4 regions of the Streptomyces sp. NPDC058195 genome follow, and region 1 is predicted to be linked to each of the others. Evidence: riboswitches for the same ligand, from Rfam matches in the RefSeq annotation. Region 1 holds a riboswitch; each other region holds the start of a gene.
What was found. A riboswitch is a leader RNA that binds a small molecule or an ion and turns the genes downstream of it on or off. The one in region 1 is predicted to bind cyclic di-AMP.

Region 1 (5,317 bases):
ATGTCGTTGCCGCCCGCGCAGAAGCTCACCAGGTCGGGGGCGAGCTCCTTGGCGCGCGGCACCTGCTCCTCGACGATCTGGTCGAGGAGGCGTCCGCGTACGGCGAGATTGGCGTATCTGAATTCCGCGTAATCTCCGGCGTCGAGCGCCGCGCCGGGGTCCGGAAGCTGGTCCGCGAGAAGTACCGCGAATCGGTCCGCCCAGCCGACGAAGGTGCCGTCCGGGCCGGGGTCACCGACTCCCTCGGTGAAGCTGTCGCCGATCGCCGCGTACGACCCGATGACGCCCTGCCGGTTGATGACGCCACGTTGCATATTTCTCGAATCGTCTGCCACAAGCGCTTATCCTGCACTGCCGAATGTGACCTACGCGACCGTAATAAAGGGTTGACGGGTGGTGAGATAGACCACCCGGTCAGTTTTTGGCAAAGAGGGAATAGCCGGAAGGGGCGGTGCGCCACCGCGCACCGCCCCTTCGGTTCCCTCAGGTCACGCCCCTCAGGTCACGCTCAGACGTGGATACCGTGCGAGGCCAGGAAGGCGATCGGGTCGATGTCCGAGCCGTACTCCGGGCCGGTGCGCACCTCGAAGTGCAGGTGCGGGCCGGTGACGTTGCCGGTGGCGCCGGAGAGGCCGACCTGCTGGCCGACGCTCACGGCCTGGCCCGCCGAGACGGACAGGGAGGACAGGTGGCCGTACTGCGAGTAGTGGCCGTCGGCGTGCTTGACGACGATCTGGTTGCCGTAGGCACCGCCCCAGCCGGCGGCGACGACGGTGCCGGAGGTGATGGCCTTGACGCCGGTACCGGTGCCGACGGGGAAGTCGATACCGGTGTGGCTGCCACTGGACCAGTTGGAGCCGGAGGCCCGGTAATTGGTGGTGTGGTTGCCGGGGACCGGGTGGGCGTAGCCGGAAGCGGTGCTCTCGGCGGCCGGGGCCTCCTCAGCGGCGGATTCGGCCGGAGCCGGCTTCTCGGCGGCCGGGGCGAGGGCCTTCGACGGCAGGGCGGAACCGGCGCCGGCGCCGGCGGGTGCGGCCTTGGCCGCGGTCGCCGCGGAGAGGGTCAGCTTCATGCCGGGGAAGATCAGGCCCGGGTTCTCGCCGACGACCTCGCGGTTGTCCTGGTACAGCTTCTGCCAGCCGCCCTTGACCTGGTGCTCGGCGGCGATCTTCGACAGGTAGTCGCCGGACACGACGGAGTACGTGGCGGGCGCGGCCTTCGGGGCGGACTTCGGCGCGGTGTGCGCGGTGGCGGCCCGCTCCGGCGCGGCGGCCGGGGCCGACTGCTCCGCGGCGTGGGCGCCGGTGGCGCCGAGCAGCGGCAGTGCGATGACGGCGCCACCGGTGCCGACCGCGGCGATGCCGCGGGCGATGGGGCCGATCTTGGTACGGCGGTGCTTACCCGTGTTGGGCATGGCGTCTGTCCTCTCCGGCGCCTGCGAGGTGAGCTGTCGGGTTCGGGCTGGAGATGCCCGGCCGCACCACGTGCGACTTCACCCCTAGCCGGCCGGATTTCCCCGGTCGGCGGCCTACCTGGTTCCCCCGCTCCTGCCACGCGATAAGTGGATGTGAATTCCGGTCGGCGGCAGGATTGGGCGGACCGTCCGGAATGACGGTGACCGTAAGCGAGCCGGGACGGCGAGAACAAGCGGCAGGTTCCACCCCGGTATTCCGTTCCGGGAATTCGGCGCGGAATTCCGGTCACCCTCCGTGGATTACGGATCTTGTCATTCCGCACCGGGTACGGAATGCCCGCCGGGGCCGCCGCCACACACCGTCACGAATATGATCCCGCTCACGGGACGCCGGCCATCTCCCTTACAAGCAGGCGATGTTAGGAAAAAGTGCGCATTACGGACACCTCGGGTGCTCAGCTCCGTCGCAGGCGCAGCACCCGCGCGTCGAGATCGCCCCGGAGCCCGGTGTGCAGCCCCTGGTGCAGCAGCACCGAGCCGTGGTGGACCGCCCCGGTCTCCCGGCAGGTGTACACGGCCGCGGGGTCGAGCCCGCGCAGCCGCAGGGCCGGGGGGCGTTCCCCGTACCGCTGGGCCTCCAGCCACATCAGGACCACGGCCTCCTCGCCGAGGACGTACTGGACCGCGCTGAGTCCGCCGCGCGGCTCGCGCAGCCGGTACAGCGCCCCGTGCTGCACCACGGGGCGGATCTCCTTGTAGAGGTCCACCCAGCCGCGCGCCTCGGTCAGCTCCTGCTCGCTCCATTCGGTGAGGTTCCCGCCGATGCCGAGCACCCCGGCCATGGCGCTCACGAAGCGGAATCGCAGCGAGCTGACCCTGCCGTTGAGCTGGCGGTTCGGGCTGTCGGTGACCCAGGCGGCCATCACCCGGGCCGGGTGGAGGTGCCCGAAGCCCTCCTGGATGGCGAGCCGGTCGAGCGGGTCGGTGTTGTCGGAGGTCCACACCTGGTCGGTACGGGACAGGATGCCCAGGTCGATCCGGCCGCCCCCGCCCGAGCAGGACTCGAAGGCAACGGCGGGGTGGGCGGCCCTGAGCCGGTCGATCAGCGCGTACAGGGCGTCCACATGGGCGGTCCAGATCTTCTGGGGATACTCCTCACCGGGCCAGCCCGGGTCGGTGAAGCAGCGGTTGAAGTCCCACTTCACGTAGTCGACGGGGGTGCCGGAGAGCAGCGCGTGCAGCCGCTCCCAGAGGTACTCCTGGACATCGGGCCGGGCCAGATTGAGCACCAGCTGGTTGCGGTACTCCGTCCGGGCCCGGCCGGGGACGTGCTGGACCCAGTCGGGGTGCGCGCGGTAGAGGTCGCTGTCAGGGTTGACCATTTCCGGTTCGACCCAGATACCGAACCGCATGCCGAGCCCGTGCACTTCGTCGGCGAGCGGCTTCAGCCCGCCGGGGAAGCGGTCCGGATTGGGGGTCCAGTCACCGAGCCCGGCCCGGTCGCTGGTCCGCCGCCCGAACCAGGCGTCGTCCACCACGAACAGCTCGACGCCCATCGCCGCGGCGCGCCGGGCGAGGGCACGCTGCTGGTCCAGCGAGATGGCGAAGCCGGTCGCCTCCCAGGAGTTGTAGAGCACCGGCCGCAGGCTCCGCGCGTCCGGGATGACATGAGCCAGCTGCCAGGCGTGCCAGGCCCGGCTGGCCCCGCCGAAGCCACCGTCACTCCAGAGCCCGGCGAACACGGGGGTGGTGTACGACTCCCCCGGGGCGAGCCGGAGCAGCCCGGATTCGTCATGCCCGGCGCCGCCGGTGATCTGCACGAGTCCGTCGGGCAGCCGCTGCACGCTGATCCGCCAGGAGCCGGACCAGCCGAGCGCGCAGCCGTAGACCTCCCCGCTCTCCTCGGTGGCCGCGCCGTCGGCGTCCAGCGCGGCCCACGGGAGGTACTGGTGGCCGGTGTGGCCGCGCCTGCTGGAGATGACGCCCTCGCCGTGGAGCAGTTCCGCGCGCTCGATCCGGGTCTCGGCCGACCAGCGGCCGTGCAGCCGGCTCAGCCGCCAGCCGTCGCGGGCGGGCAGCGACCAGGCGGCCGCGTCGGCGCGCAGCAGTTCCAGCGGCGGGCCGTCCGGACCGGTGTGGGTGACGGTGGCCCAGCGCTCCACGACGTCGGAATCGTCCCTCATCCGGTAGTGCAGGGTCAGGGAGAGGCGGTGCACGGCATCGGTGAAGCCGATCCGCAGTTCGTCGCCCTCGGTCACGGCGGCGTGAAAGGCCCACTCGGTGCCGCGGACGAGCGGGGTGCGGACGCTGAGCGCGGGGCGGACGAACCGGGGGCCGCCCTCCACCGGGTATTCCTCATGACCGTCGAGGGGGGATTCGAAGGACCGGAAGGGCAGGTCCGGCGCCTCGGCCAGTGACTCGGCGGCGGCAAGGGTGATCCTCGGCCCCCAGTGCAGATGGAGCAGCTCGTCCTGTCCGGTCAGTGCCAGTGCGTAGCCGCTGTTCTCGCCGGTGAGCAGCCAAGTACGGCCGGTACGGCCTGTCTCGATCATGTGCGCCCCCAATTTCCGACAGTTCCGCACATCATCGACCGCGGAGGGGGCGTGGGCAACGGTGCCTGACGCGTCGCGCCGGGCCGGAGGGACGCCGCGAACCGGAGTTCGCCCGGGTATCGACAGGGCGGAGCCGGGATGATTGCCTGAGGAATCAATGTCGTATCGTCGCGGCAGTCGTACCGCCGACGACCGGCGTCGGCGCCGGAGCTTCCAGGAGTCACCGTGACGCAGCAGTCGCCCCAGGTCCCGTCGGCGGAGCCCGAGCTGGCGGGGGTCCGCAACTTCCGCGACGTGGGCGGGCTGCCCACCGTGGACGGCCGGCGGGTGCGGTACGGGCGGCTCTTCCGCAGTGGCCACCTGGCGCACGCCACCGCCGAGGACGCCGCTTTCCTGGACGGGCTGGGTCTTCACACGGTCTTCGACTTCCGCAATGCGGCCGACCGCCGCCTCGACGGCCTGGACGTGGAGCTGCCGGGGGTGCGCAACATCAGCATCCCGCTCTCCGACCCGGCCGACGGAGCGGAGTTCTGGCGCATGGTCCGGGACGGCGACATGGAGCAGCTGCGCTCCATACTCGGTGACGGCAGGGGAACGAACCGGATGATCGCTTCGTACCGTTCGATCATCCGGGAACGTACCGCCGAGCACAGCCGGGTGCTGCACGCGCTGGCCGAGGACAGTGTGCCCGCGCTGATGCACTGCGCGGCGGGGAAGGACCGGGCCGGGCTGTCGATCGCGGTGTCACTGCTGGCCGTCGGGGTCGAGCGCGAGGCCATCGAGGCCGACTACCTGAAGTCGAACGACGCGCACCGCCGCTACCGGGTGCGCCGCAGCGACACCTCGGCCGCCGGGATGTCGCCCGAGGTGATGGAGCTGCTGAACCCGCTCTTCGGCGCCCACGCCGTGTACCTCGCGGCGGCCTTCGCCACCATCGAGGAGACCTGGGGCAGCACGGAGCGCTACCTCCTGGAGGGTCTCGGTCTCGCTCCCGAGACCCGTGAACTGCTGCGCGACCGGCTCCTCGACCGCGCGTGACCGGGGGCGGTCAGCCCTTGCCGGCCACCTCGAACAGCAGGTAGAGGAAGGCGGCGACGACGTGGCCGGCGACGAGATAGGCGATGAGCCGGATCACGATGCCGCGCGGGAACTTCCGCTCCTGGGCCTCGTAGTGCTTGCTGGAACCGAGCGGGTCGTAGTTCTCTGAATCGGACATGACGGTCCTCTCTGGCGACCGGAAGACAGGTCTCAGTGGTGGATGGCGCTGCCGAGGCACAGCTCGGCGGCGGGGCTCTGCAGCAGGGTGTGGACGAAGAGGAGCTCGGCACCCTCACGGTCGGCGGCCGTGATC
Region 2 (5,317 bases), on a different contig from region 1:
TGTCGGCGCGGTTGCCCGCGGAGATGAAGGTCGACAGGCCCGCGCCGCGCCGGTAGAGGCCGGAGAGCAGGGCGATGCCGATCGCTCCGGACTGGGTGAAGAGGCCGATCCGGCCCCGGGCGGGCGGCTCGGGGGCGAGCGAGGCGTTCAGCCGTACCGCGTCCGAGGTGTTGATGAGGCCGAAGGCGTTCGGGCCGATGATCCGCATGCCGTACGAACGGGCCTGCCGGACCAGCTCGCGCTGCCGGTCCCTGCCCTCGGCACCCCATTCGGCGTACCCGGCGGAGAGGACGACCAGGCCCTGCACCCCGTGCTCGCCGCAGTCCGCGACGGCTTCCGGAACGCGGTCGGCGGGGACGGCGACGACCGCGAGGTCGACCGGTTCGCCTATCTCACCGAGGGAGCGGCGGGCGGGGACGCCGTCGATCGTGTCCTGTCCGGCGGTGAAGGCGCTGTTGACGGCGTACGTGCGGCCGGTGAACCCGGCGCCGAGGACGTTGCGCAGGACGGTGCGGCCGACACCTCCGGGGGTCCGGCCGACGCCGATGACGGCCACGGAGCCGGGGGCCAGCAGGCGTTGCACGGAGCGGGCCTCGGCCCGGTGCTCGCGGCCGCGCTGGACGGCGAGGGACTCGGCGGTCGGTTCGAGGTCCAGGGTGAGGTGGACGGAGCCGTCCTCGAAGCTGCGCTGCTGGGTGTACCCGGCGTCCCGGAACACTTTGATCATCTTGGTGTTGGCGGGCAGCACCTCGGCGGCGAAGCGGCGGATGCCGCGCTCGCGGGCGACGGCCGCGATGTGTTCGAGGAGCGCCGAGGCCACGCCGCGGCCCTGGTGCGCGTCCTGGACCAGGAACGCGACCTCGGCCTCGTCGGCGGGCGCGGAGGCGGGCCTGCCCCGCTCGTCGATCCGGTCGTAGCGGACGGTCGCGATGAACTCGCCGCCGACCGTGACGGCGAGCCCCACCCGGTCGACGTAGTCGTGATGGGTGAAGCGGTGCACGTCCCGGTCGGACAGCCGGGGATACGGGGCGAAGAACCGGTAGTACTTCGACTCGTCGGAGACCTGCTCGTAGAAGCTGACCAGTCGCTCGGCGTCGTCGGTGGTGATGGGCCTGATGCGCGCGGTGCCGCCGTCGCGGAGGACGACGTCCGCTTCCCAGTGGTCGGGGTAGACATGATGGGGACTCTGCTCCGGGGCGGGCTCCATGGGCAAAGCCTACGGCTCTGTCAGCGGTCGCGTACGTACCGGGGCCGGGGCAGTCTGGGAGGGCCGATCAAGGGATGTCCCGCACGTCACGGACGTCCGGCGGCTCGGCCGGAACACCGCGCACCGCATGCGAGAATGGTCTAGACAACTGTTGATTCGTGAAGGGCAGAACCATGGCTGAGCGCCGCGTCAACGTCGGTTGGGCCGAGGGCCTGCACGCCCGCCCCGCTTCCATCTTCGTCCGTGCCGCCACGGCTTCCGGCGTCCCCGTGACGATCGCCAGGTCCGAGGGCACCCCGGTGAACGCCGCGTCCATGCTCGCGGTCCTCGGCCTCGGCGCACAGGGGGGCGAGGAGATCGTGCTCGCTTCCGAGGCGGACGACGCCGAAGCCGCTCTGGACCGTCTGGCGAAGCTGGTCGCCGAGGGACTCGAAGAGCTTCCGGAGACCGTCTGAAGCGTTTTCACCGAAAGAGCCGCGGCACCACCGAACAGGGCCGCGGCTTTTTCACGTTCCGGGACATTCAACCGGGAAAGAAATGCGGTACGGGAAATCCAGAAGGCCGGCCGCACGGAACCTCATCCCTTTTATACGGCGTCCTCGTTAACAACGGATGCCCGCGGTGTTTTCGGAATGTTGCGGGGGCCTCACCCGGGCATCGGCGCGGGAAGCCGGGAGCGCAGCCGGTGCCCGGCCGCCGCTCGCTCCGCGTGGTGGACGGCCAGCGCCCTGGCCCGGTCGGCGTCACCGCGCGCCACCGCGTCCACGATGGCCCCGCGCTCGGCCCAGGCGTCCGCCGGCCGGGCCGGCTGCTCGACCACGTACATCCAGGCGATCTTGTGCCGCAGCTGGCCGAGCAGGGCGATCAGGCCAGGGCTGCCGGAGGCCTGTGCCAGCGTCTCGTGGAACCAGCCGCCCAGCGCGCGCAGATCCTCGCCCTCGCCCCGCCGCACCCGGTCGTGACCGAGGCGCACGAGGCCGCACAGCACCTTGAGGTGGGCCTCGGTGCGGCGCTGCGCGGCGCGGGCGGCACCCAGCGGCTCCAGCAGCATCCGGACCTCCAGGAGGTCGGCCGCCTCCAGGTCGGTGGGCTCGGCGACACAGGCACCCGCGTGTCTGCGGGTGACCACGAAGCCCTCGGACTCCAGGGTGCGCAGCGCTTCGCGGACCGGGACGCGGGAGACCCCGTACCGCCGGGCCAGCACCTCCTCCCTGAGACGGCTGCCGCGCCCGAAGACACCGGAGACGATGTCGTCACGGATCGCCGTACTTACCGAATGCGCGGGAATGCGCATGCCCGAACCTCCGTCTCCATGCCCGCTAAAAGCGGCTGCCCGACGCCTGTTCCGTGACTCTATGGCAATGCGGCACCATTTCCGATGCCGGGTGGAAATTCATGAATACCTTCCGGCCGCGCGAAGGTCCGGCGCCGGGCGGTCGCCCGTACCGCACGGCGGGCACGCCGAAGGCCCCGGACGCGGAGCCCGGGGCCTTCGGCGGAAGCTGTGGCGGTGCGCCGGTCAGAGGGCGGCGCCATGGGCGCGCAGGTACGCGACCGGGTCCACGTCGGAGCCGTACGACGGCGTCGTCCGGGCCTCGAAGTGAAGGTGCGGCCCGGTGGAGTTCCCGGTCGAACCGGAGAGGCCGATCTGCTGGCCCGCGGCGACGCCCTGACCGACCGCGACACCGATCGAGGAGAGGTGGCCGTACTGCGTGTACGTGCCGTCCGCCATCCGGAGCACGATGTTGTTGCCGTACGCGCCGCCCCAGCCGGCCTCGACGACCGTACCGGCGCCGACGGCGACGACGGAGCTGCCGGACGCGGCGTGGAAGTCGACGCCCGAGTGACTGCCGGAGGACCAGAGCGAGCCGCCGGACTTGTAGCTGGTGGAGACGTACGAACCGGCGACCGGAAGGTGGAAGGCGCCCAGCGCGGTGCGCTCGGCGGACCGGGCGACACGGGTCGCCGTCCCGGCGCGGGACTCGGCCGCGCGCTCCGCAGCCGCCTTGGCCTCGGCCTTCTTCTTGGCCGCTGCCTTCTTCCGCGCCTCGGCCTTCGCCTTCGCCTTGGCCTCGGCCTCGGCCTTCGCCGCGGCGTCGGCCTGGTGCCGCTGCGCGTCGGCCTGGGCTCCGATCCGCTCGGCGAGGGTCTCGTCGATGGTGAGGACCTGGGTCAGGCCGGTGTCCTCGACGGCGGCGGACTCGGCGTCCGCGGCGACGGCCGGGGCGGCCAGACCGCCGATGACGCCGGTGGTGGCCAGGGCCGCGACGCCGACGGCCTTCGCGCCCTTGCGCTTCAGTCGGCCCGGGGCACGATGCTTCCCGGTGGCACGGGTGAACGCCATGGAGTGGCTGATCCTTTCCTTCCTTCTCGCCTACCGGGTTAGCTGACGGGTTCGGAGCAGGAAGGTCTCCTACGGGCGCCCCGGCCCCTTGGGGCTCAGGCGTCCGATTCACCCCAGGGACTGCGTGGGTCCCCGGCTCCCCGGGCTCGCGCCGGACGGGGACTCGGCGATGACTGTCCGGTACGTCGCGGATGCGGCATACGAGTGGCGAACAGTCGTGCCGACGCTAAACGGGGCGACTTTCATCCGCCAAACGGACAGGGCGTTTTGTAGCGCATCCCACAGGGCAGACAGGCAACCCTTGCAACAGAACGGACAAAAGGGGCGACTCTCGCGAGATCTCGCTCGCGAGGGTCGCCCCTTTGCCCCACTGCGTACCGATCGGTGCGGCCAGAGGCCGACCGATGACCAGCCGGTCAGCCGGTGACCACCGTCACCTCTCCGATGCCCAGGGTCCGGACGGGCTCCTCGATCCGGGCCGCGTCGCCGACCAGGATCGTGACCAGCCGGTCGACCGGGAAGGCGTTGACGACCGCCGCGGTCGCCTCGACCGTGCCGGTCTCCGCGAGGCGGGCGTACAGCTGCGCCTGGTAGTCGTCCGGCAGATGCTGCTCGACCTGGTCGGCGAGGGTTCCCGCGACGGAGGCCGCCGTCTCGAACTTCAGGGGCGCCACGCCCACCAGGTTCTGCACCGCCGTCTCGCGCTCCTCGTCGGTGAGGCCCCCGGCCGCCAGCGTCCGCAGGACCGTCCACAGGTCCTTCAGCGCCGGTTCGGTGGACTCCGTGTCCACCGAACCGCTGATGGCCAGCATCGAGGCACCGGTGGCGCCCGAGGCGGAGCCCGGGGCCGTCGAGCGCAGCACCTGGGCGAAGGCCCGCACGCCGTACGTGTAGCCCTTCTCCTCGCGCAGCACCCGGTCGAGGCGGGAGGTGAGCGTGCCGCCCAGGCAGTAGGTGCCGAGCACCTGGGCCGGCCACACACGGTCGTGGCGGTCGGCGCCGACCCTGCCGATCAGCAGCTGGGTCTGGACCGCGCCGGGACGGTCGACGATCACCACGCGGCCGGTGTCGTCGGCGGTGATCGGAGGCACCGGGCGGGACTCGGCGGCCTCGCCCGACCAGTCGCCCAGGGTGTCGGCGAGCAGGGCGTCCAGATCGATGCCGGTGAGGTCACCGACGACCACGGCGGTCGCGGCGGACGGCCGGACGTGGGCCTCGAAGAAGGCGCGCACGGCCGCCGCGTCGATCCGCTCCACCGTCTCCTCGGTGCCCTGGCGCGGACGCGACATGCGCGCCTGTGCCGGGAAGAGCTCCTTGGAGAGCTGCTTGGCGGCGCGCCGGGCCGGGTTGGCCTGCTCGTGCGGGATCTCGTCGAGCCGGTTGCGCACCAGCCGCTCGATCTCGCTGTCGGAGAAGGCGGGCGCCCGCAGCGCCTCGGCGACCAGTCCGAGCGCCTTGGCCAGCCGGGAGGCCGGAACCTCAAGGGAGACCCGGACGCCGGGGTGGTCCGCGTGCGCGTCGAGCGTGGCACCGCAGCGCTCCAGCTCGGCGGCGAACTCCTCCGCGGTGCGCTTGTCGGTGCCCTCGGACAGGGCCCGCGACATGATCGTGGCCACGCCGTCGAGGCCCTCGGGCTCGGCGTCCAGCGGGGCGTCGAGGAAGATCTCGACCGCCACGACCTGCTGGCCGGGGCGGTGGCAGCGGAGCACCGTGAGGCCGTTGGGCAGGGAGCCGCGCTCCGGGGCGGGGAAGGCCCAGGGACGGGC
Region 3 (5,317 bases), on a different contig from region 1:
CGCCTCCGTACTGCTCGCCGCGGGCGCCCCTGGTCACCGGCACGCGCTGCCCGGCGCCCGGGTGCTCGTGCGCCAGCCCGAACTCCCCGAACCGGTACGGGGCCAGCCGTCCGACCTGGCCGTCGAGGCCCGGGAGATGGAACGGCTCCACACGCTGCTGATCGAACTGCTGGCGCGGCACACCGGCCGCGACACCGGACGGATCGCCGCGGACATCGAGCGCGACCTGATCCTCGACGCGGCGGGAGCACGGGCGTACGGCCTGGTGGATCACGTCCTGGAGAACCGGAACGCCTCCCGCCCACCGCACGCCGCGCGGTGAACGCACGATGCGACCGCCCGAACTCCCGCCGCTTCCCGCGCTGACCCGCGCCGAGGGAGAGTTCATCGACCGCTACCTCGACGTCGTCGACCAGCTCGGCCGGATCAACCCGGCCCGGGGCACCGACACCTACGGCGCGCTGCGCGCCGCTCAGGCACTGGCCTCGCACGCGGTGGCGCTGCGGGAAGCGCTGGCGCTGATGCACGAACGGGGGGAGGCACACATCCACACCGCGACGCTCGCACGGGCGCTGCGCGTGCTGGACGGTGAGCGGCGCGCCGGGCGCGTCACCGTACCCCCGGCTCCCACGATGTGACCGGAGCGTGCGCTCCGCCGTGGGCGAGGCGGGCGGCCGCACCGCCCACGGCCCTCACCCCGCCGCCGTGGCCGACACACCCGACACGGTGATCGGATTTCCTCGCTCGTTCGGCGTAGGAAGTCCCTCGCACGCGAGACCGCTCAACTTGCGCGTTTCACAGGGACAGTGACCGGAATCTACGCTTCCGTCGCTGGTACGGCGTGGGCCCGAAGCTCCGTCAGCAGCCCGGAGCGCACCATGTCCACCTGAATGGATCAGTCGTGAGGAGCCTCACATATCCCATTTTCGGCTCGGAAATCCGATGATCCGTGGGTCAAGATCCCTGGGACGACAAGCCCCCGCCACCGCGGCGGGGCGGTCCGGGCGGACGCCGAGTCCTGCCGCCGTCCGGATGCCTGGTCGACGAGAGTGGATCGGCAGGAGTGGAGGACCCAGGCACAACGGGTCGGCCCGGACACACCGGACGACCCTCGGGGTGAAGCCGCACCACGCGGCCGGGCGACTTCGCCGGCCCGAACCCGACAGGTCATCCTTCACAGGCGGCTGACGAAGGGTTGCGCATGTCTGCGCAGGTTCATGTCCCGTCTCTGTTCGTCCGGGCCGGAACGGCCTCGGTTCTCACTCTCGCCGCCGTCGGCGGCACCATGTTCGCCCCGGGTGTCCAGGCGGACGCCCAGGCCGCGACCGTATCGACGAAGGCGCTCGGCATCGCGGCATCGAAGAAGGGGGCGCCGTACCGCTGGGGCGCCGCCGGTCCCCACCGCTTCGACTGCTCGGGCCTGACCCTCTACGCGTTCAAGAAGGCCGGCAAGAAGCTCCCCCGCACCGCACAGCAGCAGTACAACCGGACCCGGCACGTCTCGGCCTCACGCCGGCAACGCGGCGACCTGGTCTTCTTCCACTACGGCCGCAGCGTCTACCACGTCGGGATCTACGCCGGAGCGGGCAGGATCTGGCACTCGCCCAGGAGCGGCGCGGTGGTCCGGCTGGAGAAGATCTGGACCAAGAGCGTCTACTACGGCCGGGTCGGCTGAGCCCGGCCGGTCCCCGAAGCCCCCGCCCGGCTCCGCACGGGCACCCGCCACGGCAGCACGACCCACACCGTCTTGCCGCCGTCGGAGGTGGGGGTGACGGTCAGCCGCCCGCCGCGCTGCTGCGCCAGACAGCGGATGATCCCCATGCCACGTCCGTTGTCCTGCCGCACCGCGGCGGGCGGTCGCCTGGGCCACTGCGGATGACTGTCCGTCACCCCCAGGCGGAACCTCTCCTCCTGGTCCAGCCGGAGGTCCACGGTGAAGGTGGGCGACTGCCCGAAGGTGTGCTGCACGACGTTGGTCGCCAGTTCGGAGACGATGAGCCGGACGCCGTCGACGAAATCGGCGTCGTCGGCCAGACCCCATCCGCCGAGCACCCCGACCACGTATCTGCGCGCCGCCGGAACCGAGACCGGATCGCTCGGCAGGGTGACGCATGCCCTCTGATGATCTGCCACAGCGTGCCGTCCTTCCCTCCCGGGCCGGTCCACCGATCGGGCCGGGCCGGGCCGCGCTTGGCGCCGGATTGCCCCTGATGCTGCCCGCTGTGGGGGTGCCACACCACAATATGCATATATCTATCGCTCAATGCGGTGAACTCTGCCACCTGCGCCTGTGAACGGCGGCACACTGTCCGGTCGGCGGAAGAGGGAGAGCGCGCATGCAGCACGGCCCCGCGGTGCGACGCCGCAAACTCGGGGAAGAACTGCGGAGCCTGCGCCACGCGTCGGGGCTCACCAGCCGGGAAGCGGCCCGGACACTCGGCTGGCACCAGTCGAAGGTGAGCCGGATCGAGACCGGCGTGAGCGGGGTGCATCCCGCCGACGTGAACCGGCTGCTGGACACGTACGGCGTGGACGACGCCCGGTTGCGCGGCCTCCTGGCGGCACTGGCGGGCTCGGCCGGTGGGGGCGGTACCGGCTGGTGGCATGCCTATCGCGGCCTGCTCCCGCCCCAGTACCGCGACTTCATCAGCCTGGAGTCGCAGGCGCGCACCGCACGCACACTGGAGACCTCGGTGGTGCCGGGGCTCCTGCAGACCGCCGACTACGCGCGTGCGGTGACCCGGGCCTCGCTGGACGGGCTGCCCGCCGGTCAGCTGGACTCGCTGGTGGAGGTGCGGCTGGCCCGGCAGGGGGTGCTGCGGACCGATCCGCCGCTGCGGCTGAGCGCGGTGCTCGACGAGGCGGTACTGCGGCGCCAGGTCGGCGGCTGCCGGGTGATGCGGGAGCAGCTGCGCCATCTGACCAGAGTGGCCCAGCTCCCCCACGTACGGCTCCAGTTGCTGCCGTTCGCGATGGGCGGGTACGCCGGGCTGACCGGGCCTTTCGTTATTTTCTCATTCCCGAACACTTCTGATCTGGATGTGGTCGTTCTTGACCATTTGACGAGTAGCCTCTATCTGGAGCGGAAAGAAGACCTTGAGGCGTACAGCTCGGCCTTCCGCACCATGCAGGCGCACGCGCTGTCGCCGGAGCACTCGCTGGACCTCATCGCCGCGATCGACCGCGGCGCACAGTGAACCGGACCGCCCGGAGGGACCTCATGTCGGACTGCCTGGCACAGCACGGCTCGGACTGGCGGCGCAGCAGCCGCAGCACGGGCATGAACAACTGCGTGGAGACCGCGCCCGTCTCCGACGGACGGCTCGCCGTGCGGGACTCCAAGGACCTGTCCAGAACGCCGTTACGGTTCTCCGCGACGGCCTGGACCTCCTTCGTCACCGGTCTGCACCGGACTCTGGCCGGCTGACGGCCGCGGTCCGGTGCCAGCTCGGAACGGCTGACGGCCCGGCCGGATGGCGGTGCGGCCAGCCGCGCGGCCGGCCAGCGCCTCCTGACAGCTGGTCGGGGGCGGTGCGGTCAGCTGGCGGGGGCGGTCCGCACGACGGTCTCCACGGCGGTGGTGATCTCCTCCTCGGTCAGGTCGGCGCGCGCGGTCAGCCGGAGCCGGGACACCCCGTCGGGCACCGACGGGGGACGGAAACAGCCGACGAGGACACCGGCCGCACGGCAGTCAGCCGCCCAGCGCACCGCCGCGTCCGCCGAGGGCGCGCGGACCGACACCACCGCCGCGTCGGGCCGTACGGCGGACAGTCCGGCCGCGGTCAGCCGTTGGTGGAGCACGGTGGCCACCGCACGGACCCGTTCGGCCCGTCCGGGCTCGCGGCGCAGCAGCCGCAGGCCTGCGAGGGCGGCGCCCGCGGCGGCCGGTGCGAGGCCGGTGTCGAAGATGAACGTCCGGGCCGTGTTGACGAGGTGGTCGATGACCCGGGCCGGACCGAGAATGGCTCCGCCCTGGCTGCCGAGGGACTTGGAGAGGGTCAGCGTGAGGACGGTCCCGGCGTCGCCCGCGAGCCCGGCGGCGGCCAATGCGCCCCGGCCGCCCGCCCCCAGCACGCCCAGTCCGTGCGCGTCGTCGACGAGCAGCGCGGAGTCCTCCGTACGGCAGATCCCGGCCAGTTCGGACAGCGGCGCCGCGTCGCCGTCGACCGAGAAGACCGAGTCCGTGACGACCAGCGCCCGCCCGTCGCGCGTCCGCAGGGCTTTGCGTACGGCCTCGGGTTCGGCGTGCGGCACGACGGCGGTCCGGGCGCGGGAGAGCCGGCAGCCGTCCACGATCGAGGCGTGGTTGCCCGCGTCCGAGACGATCAGTGAGCCGTGTCCGGTGAGCGCCGTGACGGCGGCGAGGTTGGCCGCGTAGCCGGAGGACAGCACCAGGGCCGCCTCGAAACCGCAGAACTCCGCCAGTTCCTGTTCGAGCGCGGCGTGGAGTGCGGTGGAGCCGGTGACCAGTCGTGAACCGGTCGCGCCCGCGCCCCATTCGCGCGCGGCCGCGGCCGCGGCCCCGGTGATGCCGGGGTGTCTGGCCAGCCCCAGGTAGTCGTTGCTCGCGAGGTCGAGGAGCCCGCAGACGGCGGGCCGGGGACGCAGGACACGGACGAGTCCGGCGTCGGCACGACGGCGTGCCTCGGCGTCGGTCCAGCTGAACGGGTCGAAGGACATGAGCGGTCCCTTTTGTAGGCAGCTCACAGACCTTAACCGCGGGCACGTCCGGTCATGGTGTGGCAATACACACACCCTCGACAGGTAGTGTTGTCCGGTTCCTCCTTGGCTGCGGGACCTGTGTAGGACAGGATCTTCGCCATGGACCTCCTGACCACGCTGGTGGACAAGGGCCTGCGGCGCGAGCCGCCGACCCGTGAAGAAGCCCTCGCCGTGCTGGCGACCCCGGACGACGACCTGCTCGAAGTGGTGGCCGCGGCCGGGAAGGTACGCCGTCAGTGGTTCGGGCGGCGCGTGAAACTGAACTACCTGGTCAATCTCAAGTCCGGCCTGTGCCCCGAGGACTGCTCGTACTGCTCGCAGCGGCTCGGTTCGAAGGCCGAGATCCTCAAGTACACCTGGCTGAAGCCCGATGAGGCTTCGAAGGCGGCCGCCGCCGGAGTTGCGGGCGGGGCCAAGCGGGTGTGCCTGGTGGCGAGCGGACGCGGCCCCACGGACCGCGACGTCGACCGGGTCTCGCAGACCATCGAAGCGATCAAGGAACAGAACGAGGGCGTCGAGGTGTGCGCCTGCCTCGGCCTGCTCTCCGACGGCCAGGCCGAACGGCTGCGGTCGGCGGGTGCCGACGCGTACAACC
Region 4 (5,317 bases), on a different contig from region 1:
CCTGGAGCAGGTGGACCGTCGTCATGATGATGTCGTCGAAGTCCAGCGCGTTGGCCTCGCGCAGCCGGGACTGGTACATCGCGTAGGCCTGGGCGAGGGTCTTCTCGAAGCCGTCGGCGGCCTGAGCGGCGAAGGTCTCCTCGTCGATCAGCTCGTTCTTCAGGTTGGAGACCTTGGCCGTGAACGACTTCGGCGGGAAGCGCTTCGGGTCCAGGTCGAGGTCGCGGCAGACCAGGGCCATCAGCCGCTTGGAGTCGGCCGCGTCGTAGATCGAGAACGACGAGGTGAAGCCGAGCCGCTTCGACTCACGGCGCAGGATGCGTACGCACGCGCTGTGGAAGGTCATGACCCACATGGCGTTGGCGCGCGGACCGACGAGCTGCTCGACGCGCTCCTTCATCTCGCCCGCGGCCTTGTTGGTGAACGTGATCGCCAGGATCTGGCCGGGGTGCACCCCGCGCTCGGCGAGGAGATGGGCGATCCGGTGCGTCAGCACCCGGGTCTTGCCCGAACCGGCCCCGGCGACGATGAGCAGCGGGGAGCCCGCGTGGACGACGGCGGCGCGCTGCTCGGTGTTCAGCCCGTCGAGGAGGGCCGCGGCGTCAATGACGGGGCGGGGGGCGCCGTCGCGGTAGTAGGAGTCCCTGGGCGGCGGGCCGTCGAAGACGCCCTCGAACAGACCCTCCGGCACCTCTTCGGGTGCGGCGTCCTCGGGGGGCGGCGGGGGCTGTTCCTCCGAGTGCTGGAGGCTGGCCAGGAAACTGTCGTCAAAGAGGCTGCTCATCGCTTGCCGAGTCTACGGGCTGACCCCTGGCCCCCGGCGGGCGTTCCGCGAGGCGGTACGGAGCGGGACCGGCGCCCCACGGTGGGTGAGCGCCCCTGCCTCCGTCACGCGGGTCACGAAGATGTATCGGGCATATCGAACATCAACCTTCACAGCGGTACCACGGGTTGGCTAGCGTGCTCGACCGGGCGGCCCGACCCCCTTGCGGCGAACCACGCCGAGCGGACGCCCGCGCCGAATCCGGGCTGCCCTCGCGGGAGTCCGGAGCCGGGGGCCCAGACGCAGTACCGGGGTGAATCGGTCCTCCCCCCACACGGACCGTAGGGCGCCTTCCGTTCGTCCGAACCCGACAGCTAACCCGGTAGGCGGTCCACGGAAGGAGATGCCGTTTTGGCATCGCACCGCAAACCGCGCACCCGGGTGCGCTCCACCGCACCGGCCGTCGGGCTCACCACCGCGGCCCTGGCGTCCGTGACGCTGCTCTCCACGCAGAGCGCGGTGGCCGCGCCGGACCCGAAGCCGGGCATCGAGGATGTCCAGAAGAAGGTCGACGACCTCTACCGGCAGGCGGGTACCGCGACCCAGAAGTACAACCAGGCGAAGGAGGCGTCCGCCGCCCAGCGCGCCACGGTCGATGCCCTGCTGGAGGACGTCGCCCAGCGCGCCGACAAGCTCAACGACGCCCGCAGGACGCTGGGCGCCTTCGCCGCCGCGCAGTACCGCAACGGTTCCGTCGCGCCGACCGCCACGTTCTTCCTGGCCGACGACCCGCAGTCGTACTTCGACCAGAACCAGCTGATGGAGCGGATGACCAGCCGCCAGCAGAAGGCGGTCACGGACTTCCGCACCCAGCAGACGAGGACCGCGAAGAAGCGGGCCGAGGCGGTACGGAGCCTGGAGACGCTGACGACGGCCCAGGCCTCGCTGCGCGCCAGCAAGCAGGACGTCCGCACGAAGCTGTCCGAGGCGCGCACGCTGCTGTCGAAGCTGACCGCCGAGGAGAAGGCGCGGCTCGCGGAGATCGAGCGGACGAAGGAGGCGGAGGCCAGGCGCAAGGCCGAGGAGCTGGCCAAGCGGCAGGCCGCAGCCAAGGCCGAGGAGGAGACGAAGAAGCCCGCCGGTACAGGTACAGATACGGGCACAGGCACGGGTACGGGCAGCAGTACCGGCACCAAGGCCGGTCAGGTCCTTGCCTTCGCTCGGGCCCAGATAGGCAAGCCGTACGTGTGGGGCGCGACGGGCCCGGCGTCGTACGACTGCTCCGGGCTGACCCAGGCCGCGTGGAAAGCCGCGGGCGTGGACATCCCGCGGACCACCTGGGACCAGGTCAAGACCGGCACCCGGGTCGCCACGGCGGACCTGCGGCCGGGAGACCTGGTCTTCTTCTACGACGACATCAGCCACGTCGGCATCTACAAGGGCGACGGGATGATGATCCACGCGCCGAAGCCCGGGGCGAACGTGCGCGAGGAGTCGATCTACTACATGCCGATCTACGGCAGCGTGCGCCCCGCGTAGCCGGCGGCGGGCACGCGCGTACCGCGTACCGCGCCCGGCCGCCGGGTCCGCCCGGCGGCCGGGAACGGGATCAGGTCCAGAGCGTGGCGATGAAGATGTTGAGGAGCGTCAGCCCGCCGACCGCGGCGAAGGCGCCCTTGTCGACCTTCTCCTCGTCCCGCTTGATGTAGACCAGCGCGAGGATCACGATCAGGACCAGCAGCTTCACGCCGATCTTGATGTTGTTCACGTGGCCGCCGTCGGTCTCGCGCATCCCGACCAGCGCGACACCGGTGACCAGCATGGCCAGCGCGCCGTGGAGCATCGCCGGGACGAACCGGGCCGTGCCCGCGCCCATCGCCTTCATCTGGGTCAGGAATCCGCCCAGCAGGGAAGCGATGCCGATGATGTGCAGGGCGACGAAGACATGAATGAGTACGTCCATGAGGCCGCAGCCTAGCCGTGGCCATATCACCCCCCGGCAGGCAGGTCCACCTTCGCGGGGCACACACGCCCACGTGTCGCTTCACGTGCACCTGCACCAATTGCATCACTCTGATGCAATTTTTCCGATCAATCGACGGCAATGCCACGCCAAAAACGAGCAATATGCGTCATTACGGCTCCGGCCCGTGCCCCGGGTTTAGCGTCACTCACTGACCGGGTCACCGGGCCCGCCGGTAGCCCCCGTCGGGCAGTCGTCAGGAAGGACGCACGCCCCCGTGGCAGCGCATCGGAAACCCAAGCAGCGCCTGTACAGCGGCCCTGCTGCCCGCACCGCGGCGACCCTCGCCCTCACCGGGGCCGCCACCGCCGCCGCTCTGCCCGGCCCCGCGGCCCACGCCGAACCGCGGCGCACCCCCGCCCAGGTCACGTCCGAGGTGGACCGGCTCTACCACGAGGCGGAGGTCGCCACCGAGCGGTACAACGGCGCGAAGGAGAAGGCCAGCGCCGCGGAGAGGGCCCTCGACGCCCTGCGTGACGAGGCCGCCCGCCGTACCGAGCGCCTCCACGCCTCCCGCCAGGAGCTGGGGTCCTTCGCCGCCGCCCAGTACCGCACGAGCGGCCTCGGCCCCTCCGTGCAGCTGGCGCTCTCCTCCGACCCCGACCAGTACCTGGAGCGGGCGTCGTACCTGGACCGGGTCGCGGACCGCCAGTCCGTCGCGCTCGACCGGGTCCGGCATCAGGTCGCCCGGATCGCCACGCTGCGCGCCCAGGCCACGGGGCAGCTCGCCGACCTGACCCTCCGCCGGACCGAGCTGAGGAAGGACAAGGCGACGATCACGGCCCGGCTGGCCGAGGCGAGACGGCTCCTCAACCGCCTGACCCCGGCCCAGCGCTCCTCGTACGAGGAAACCGGCCACGGCTCGGCGGCCCGCGCGTCCCGTTCCCTGCCGCGCGGCTCCGTCCAGGCGCCCAGCGGCCGTGCCGCCGCGGCCGTCGCCTTCGCGTACGGGGCGCTCGGCAAGCCGTACGTCTGGGGGGCCACCGGCCCCTCCTCCTTCGACTGCTCCGGGCTCACCCAGGCCGCCTGGCGCTCCGCCGGGGTCTCGCTGCCCCGCACCACGTACACCCAGATCAACGCCGGGCAGCGGGTGAGCCGCTCCGAACTCGCCCCCGGGGACCTGGTGTTCTTCTACTCCGGTATCAGCCACGTCGGGCTCTACATCGGCAACGGGCAGATGATCCACGCCCCGCGCCCCGGCGCACCGGTCCGGGTCGCCCCGATCGACCAGATGCCCTTCGCCGGGGCGACCCGGGTGGCATAGTCTCCCCGACGCCGGTCCGGGCCGTCCGCCGCCCCGGCGGCGGCCCGTCGTCGACCAACCGGCCCGAGGACACCCCGACATGCCCATGGACGCCGAGGTCCAGACCCACGCCCGCACGCTCGCCCAGCGTTCCCCGGATCATTTCCGGGCCGGGCCGTTCACCGTCCGGTACAACCCCGTCTGGTCCCTCAAGTACGCCAATTACGCCATACCCGACCAGGACGCGGAGCCGACCGCCGAGGACATCGACGCGCTGGTCGCCGCCTTCCGGGCGCACGACCGGCTGCCCCGGCTGGAATTCCTGCCCGGTGCGGCGCCCGCGGTCGAACCCGCTCTGCTGGCCGCCGGGTTCACCGTCGAGAACCGGGCCCCGGTCATGGCCTGCGCCCCGGGCGAACTGCGGACGCCGAAGCCGGTGGCGGACCTGGCGATCACAGAACCGGCCACCGACGCGGAGTTCGCCGCCGCCGCCCTCATCCAGCACCACGGCTACGGCGGGACCGGCGAGCCCGAGGACGGCCCGGCACAGTGGCTGCGCACGGCCGCCAAGGGCGGCGGGGTCGCGGCCCTCGCCACGCTCGACGGCCTGCCGGTGGCCGCGGGCGGCTGCTCCGTCCCCGTCGGCGGACTCACCGAACTGGCCGGGCTGGCCGTCGCCGACACCCACCGCCGCCGGGGCATCGGCGCCGCGCTCTCCGCGCATCTGACGGCCACCGCGTTCGAGCGCGGCTGCCGGGTGGTCTGGCTGGAACCGGCCGACGAGGCCGTGGAGCGGATCTACGCGGGCATCGGCTTCAACCGGATCGGCGAGAAGCTGAACATCTCGCTCGACCCGGCCTGACGGTCCCGCGGCCCGGTGGCGCCCGGCGGCTCAGACCAGCCGCCGGGCCGTCGCCCACCGGGTCAGTTCGTGCCGGTTGGAGAGCTGGAGCTTGCGCAGCACCGCCGAGACGTGCGACTCGACCGTCTTCACCGAGATGAACAGCTGCTTGGCGATCTCCTTGTAGGCGTAACCGCGGGCGATCAGCCGCAGCACCTCGCGCTCGCGCTGGGTCAGCCGGTCCAGGTCCTCGTCGACCGGCGGCGCGTCCGTGGAGGCGAAGGCGTCCAGGACGAACCCGGCCAGCCGGGGCGAGAACACCGCGTCGCCGTCCTGGACCCGGAAGACCGAGTCGACCAGGTCGGTGCCGGTGATGGTCTTGGTGACGTAGCCGCGGGCACCGCCCCGGATGACACCGATCACGTCCTCGGCGGCGTCCGACACGGA

Region 2: linked by a shared signal. The riboswitch ahead of ACFVWY_RS12805 (M23 family metallopeptidase) and the one ahead of ACFVWY_RS16500 (peptidoglycan DD-metalloendopeptidase family protein) in region 1 are both predicted to bind cyclic di-AMP.
Region 3: linked by a shared signal. The riboswitch ahead of ACFVWY_RS11740 (C40 family peptidase) and the one ahead of ACFVWY_RS16500 (peptidoglycan DD-metalloendopeptidase family protein) in region 1 are both predicted to bind cyclic di-AMP.
Region 4: linked by a shared signal. The riboswitch ahead of ACFVWY_RS03725 (NlpC/P60 family protein) and the one ahead of ACFVWY_RS16500 (peptidoglycan DD-metalloendopeptidase family protein) in region 1 are both predicted to bind cyclic di-AMP.

The regions. Positions count from the first base shown of each region.
Region 1 is NZ_JBHVVM010000011.1:160,153-165,469, reverse strand. Features, by position in the region: gene ACFVWY_RS16505 (SGNH/GDSL hydrolase family protein) at 1-335, opposite strand, end outside; gene ACFVWY_RS16500 (peptidoglycan DD-metalloendopeptidase family protein) at 509-1,414, opposite strand; cyclic di-AMP (ydaO/yuaA leader) riboswitch at 1,418-1,574, opposite strand; gene ACFVWY_RS16495 (alpha-galactosidase) at 1,870-3,966, opposite strand; gene ACFVWY_RS16490 (tyrosine-protein phosphatase) at 4,192-5,004, shown strand; gene ACFVWY_RS16485 (DUF6126 family protein) at 5,015-5,182, opposite strand; gene ACFVWY_RS16480 (helix-turn-helix domain-containing protein) at 5,215-5,317, opposite strand, start outside.
Region 2 is NZ_JBHVVM010000008.1:107,802-113,118, reverse strand. Features, by position in the region: gene ACFVWY_RS12820 (GNAT family N-acetyltransferase) at 1-1,207, opposite strand, end outside; gene ACFVWY_RS12815 (HPr family phosphocarrier protein) at 1,381-1,662, shown strand; partial or broken gene ACFVWY_RS12810 (GntR family transcriptional regulator) at 1,810-2,501, opposite strand; gene ACFVWY_RS12805 (M23 family metallopeptidase) at 2,727-3,551, opposite strand; cyclic di-AMP (ydaO/yuaA leader) riboswitch at 3,565-3,730, opposite strand; gene ACFVWY_RS12800 (M16 family metallopeptidase) at 3,968-5,317, opposite strand, start outside.
Region 3 is NZ_JBHVVM010000007.1:175,472-180,788, forward strand. Features, by position in the region: gene ACFVWY_RS11730 (ATP-dependent Clp protease proteolytic subunit) at 1-322, shown strand, start outside; gene ACFVWY_RS11735 (hypothetical protein) at 330-638, shown strand; cyclic di-AMP (ydaO/yuaA leader) riboswitch at 1,000-1,198, shown strand; gene ACFVWY_RS11740 (C40 family peptidase) at 1,202-1,675, shown strand; gene ACFVWY_RS11745 (ATP-binding protein) at 1,657-2,133, opposite strand; gene ACFVWY_RS11750 (helix-turn-helix domain-containing protein) at 2,337-3,197, shown strand; gene ACFVWY_RS11755 (DUF397 domain-containing protein) at 3,221-3,427, shown strand; gene ACFVWY_RS11760 (8-amino-7-oxononanoate synthase) at 3,538-4,680, opposite strand; gene bioB (biotin synthase BioB) at 4,822-5,317, shown strand, end outside.
Region 4 is NZ_JBHVVM010000002.1:371,720-377,036, forward strand. Features, by position in the region: gene pcrA (DNA helicase PcrA) at 1-784, opposite strand, end outside; cyclic di-AMP (ydaO/yuaA leader) riboswitch at 1,007-1,168, shown strand; gene ACFVWY_RS03725 (NlpC/P60 family protein) at 1,175-2,302, shown strand; gene ACFVWY_RS03730 (hypothetical protein) at 2,373-2,726, opposite strand; gene ACFVWY_RS03735 (NlpC/P60 family protein) at 3,004-4,050, shown strand; gene ACFVWY_RS03740 (GNAT family N-acetyltransferase) at 4,130-4,891, shown strand; gene ACFVWY_RS03745 (LuxR C-terminal-related transcriptional regulator) at 4,922-5,317, opposite strand, start outside.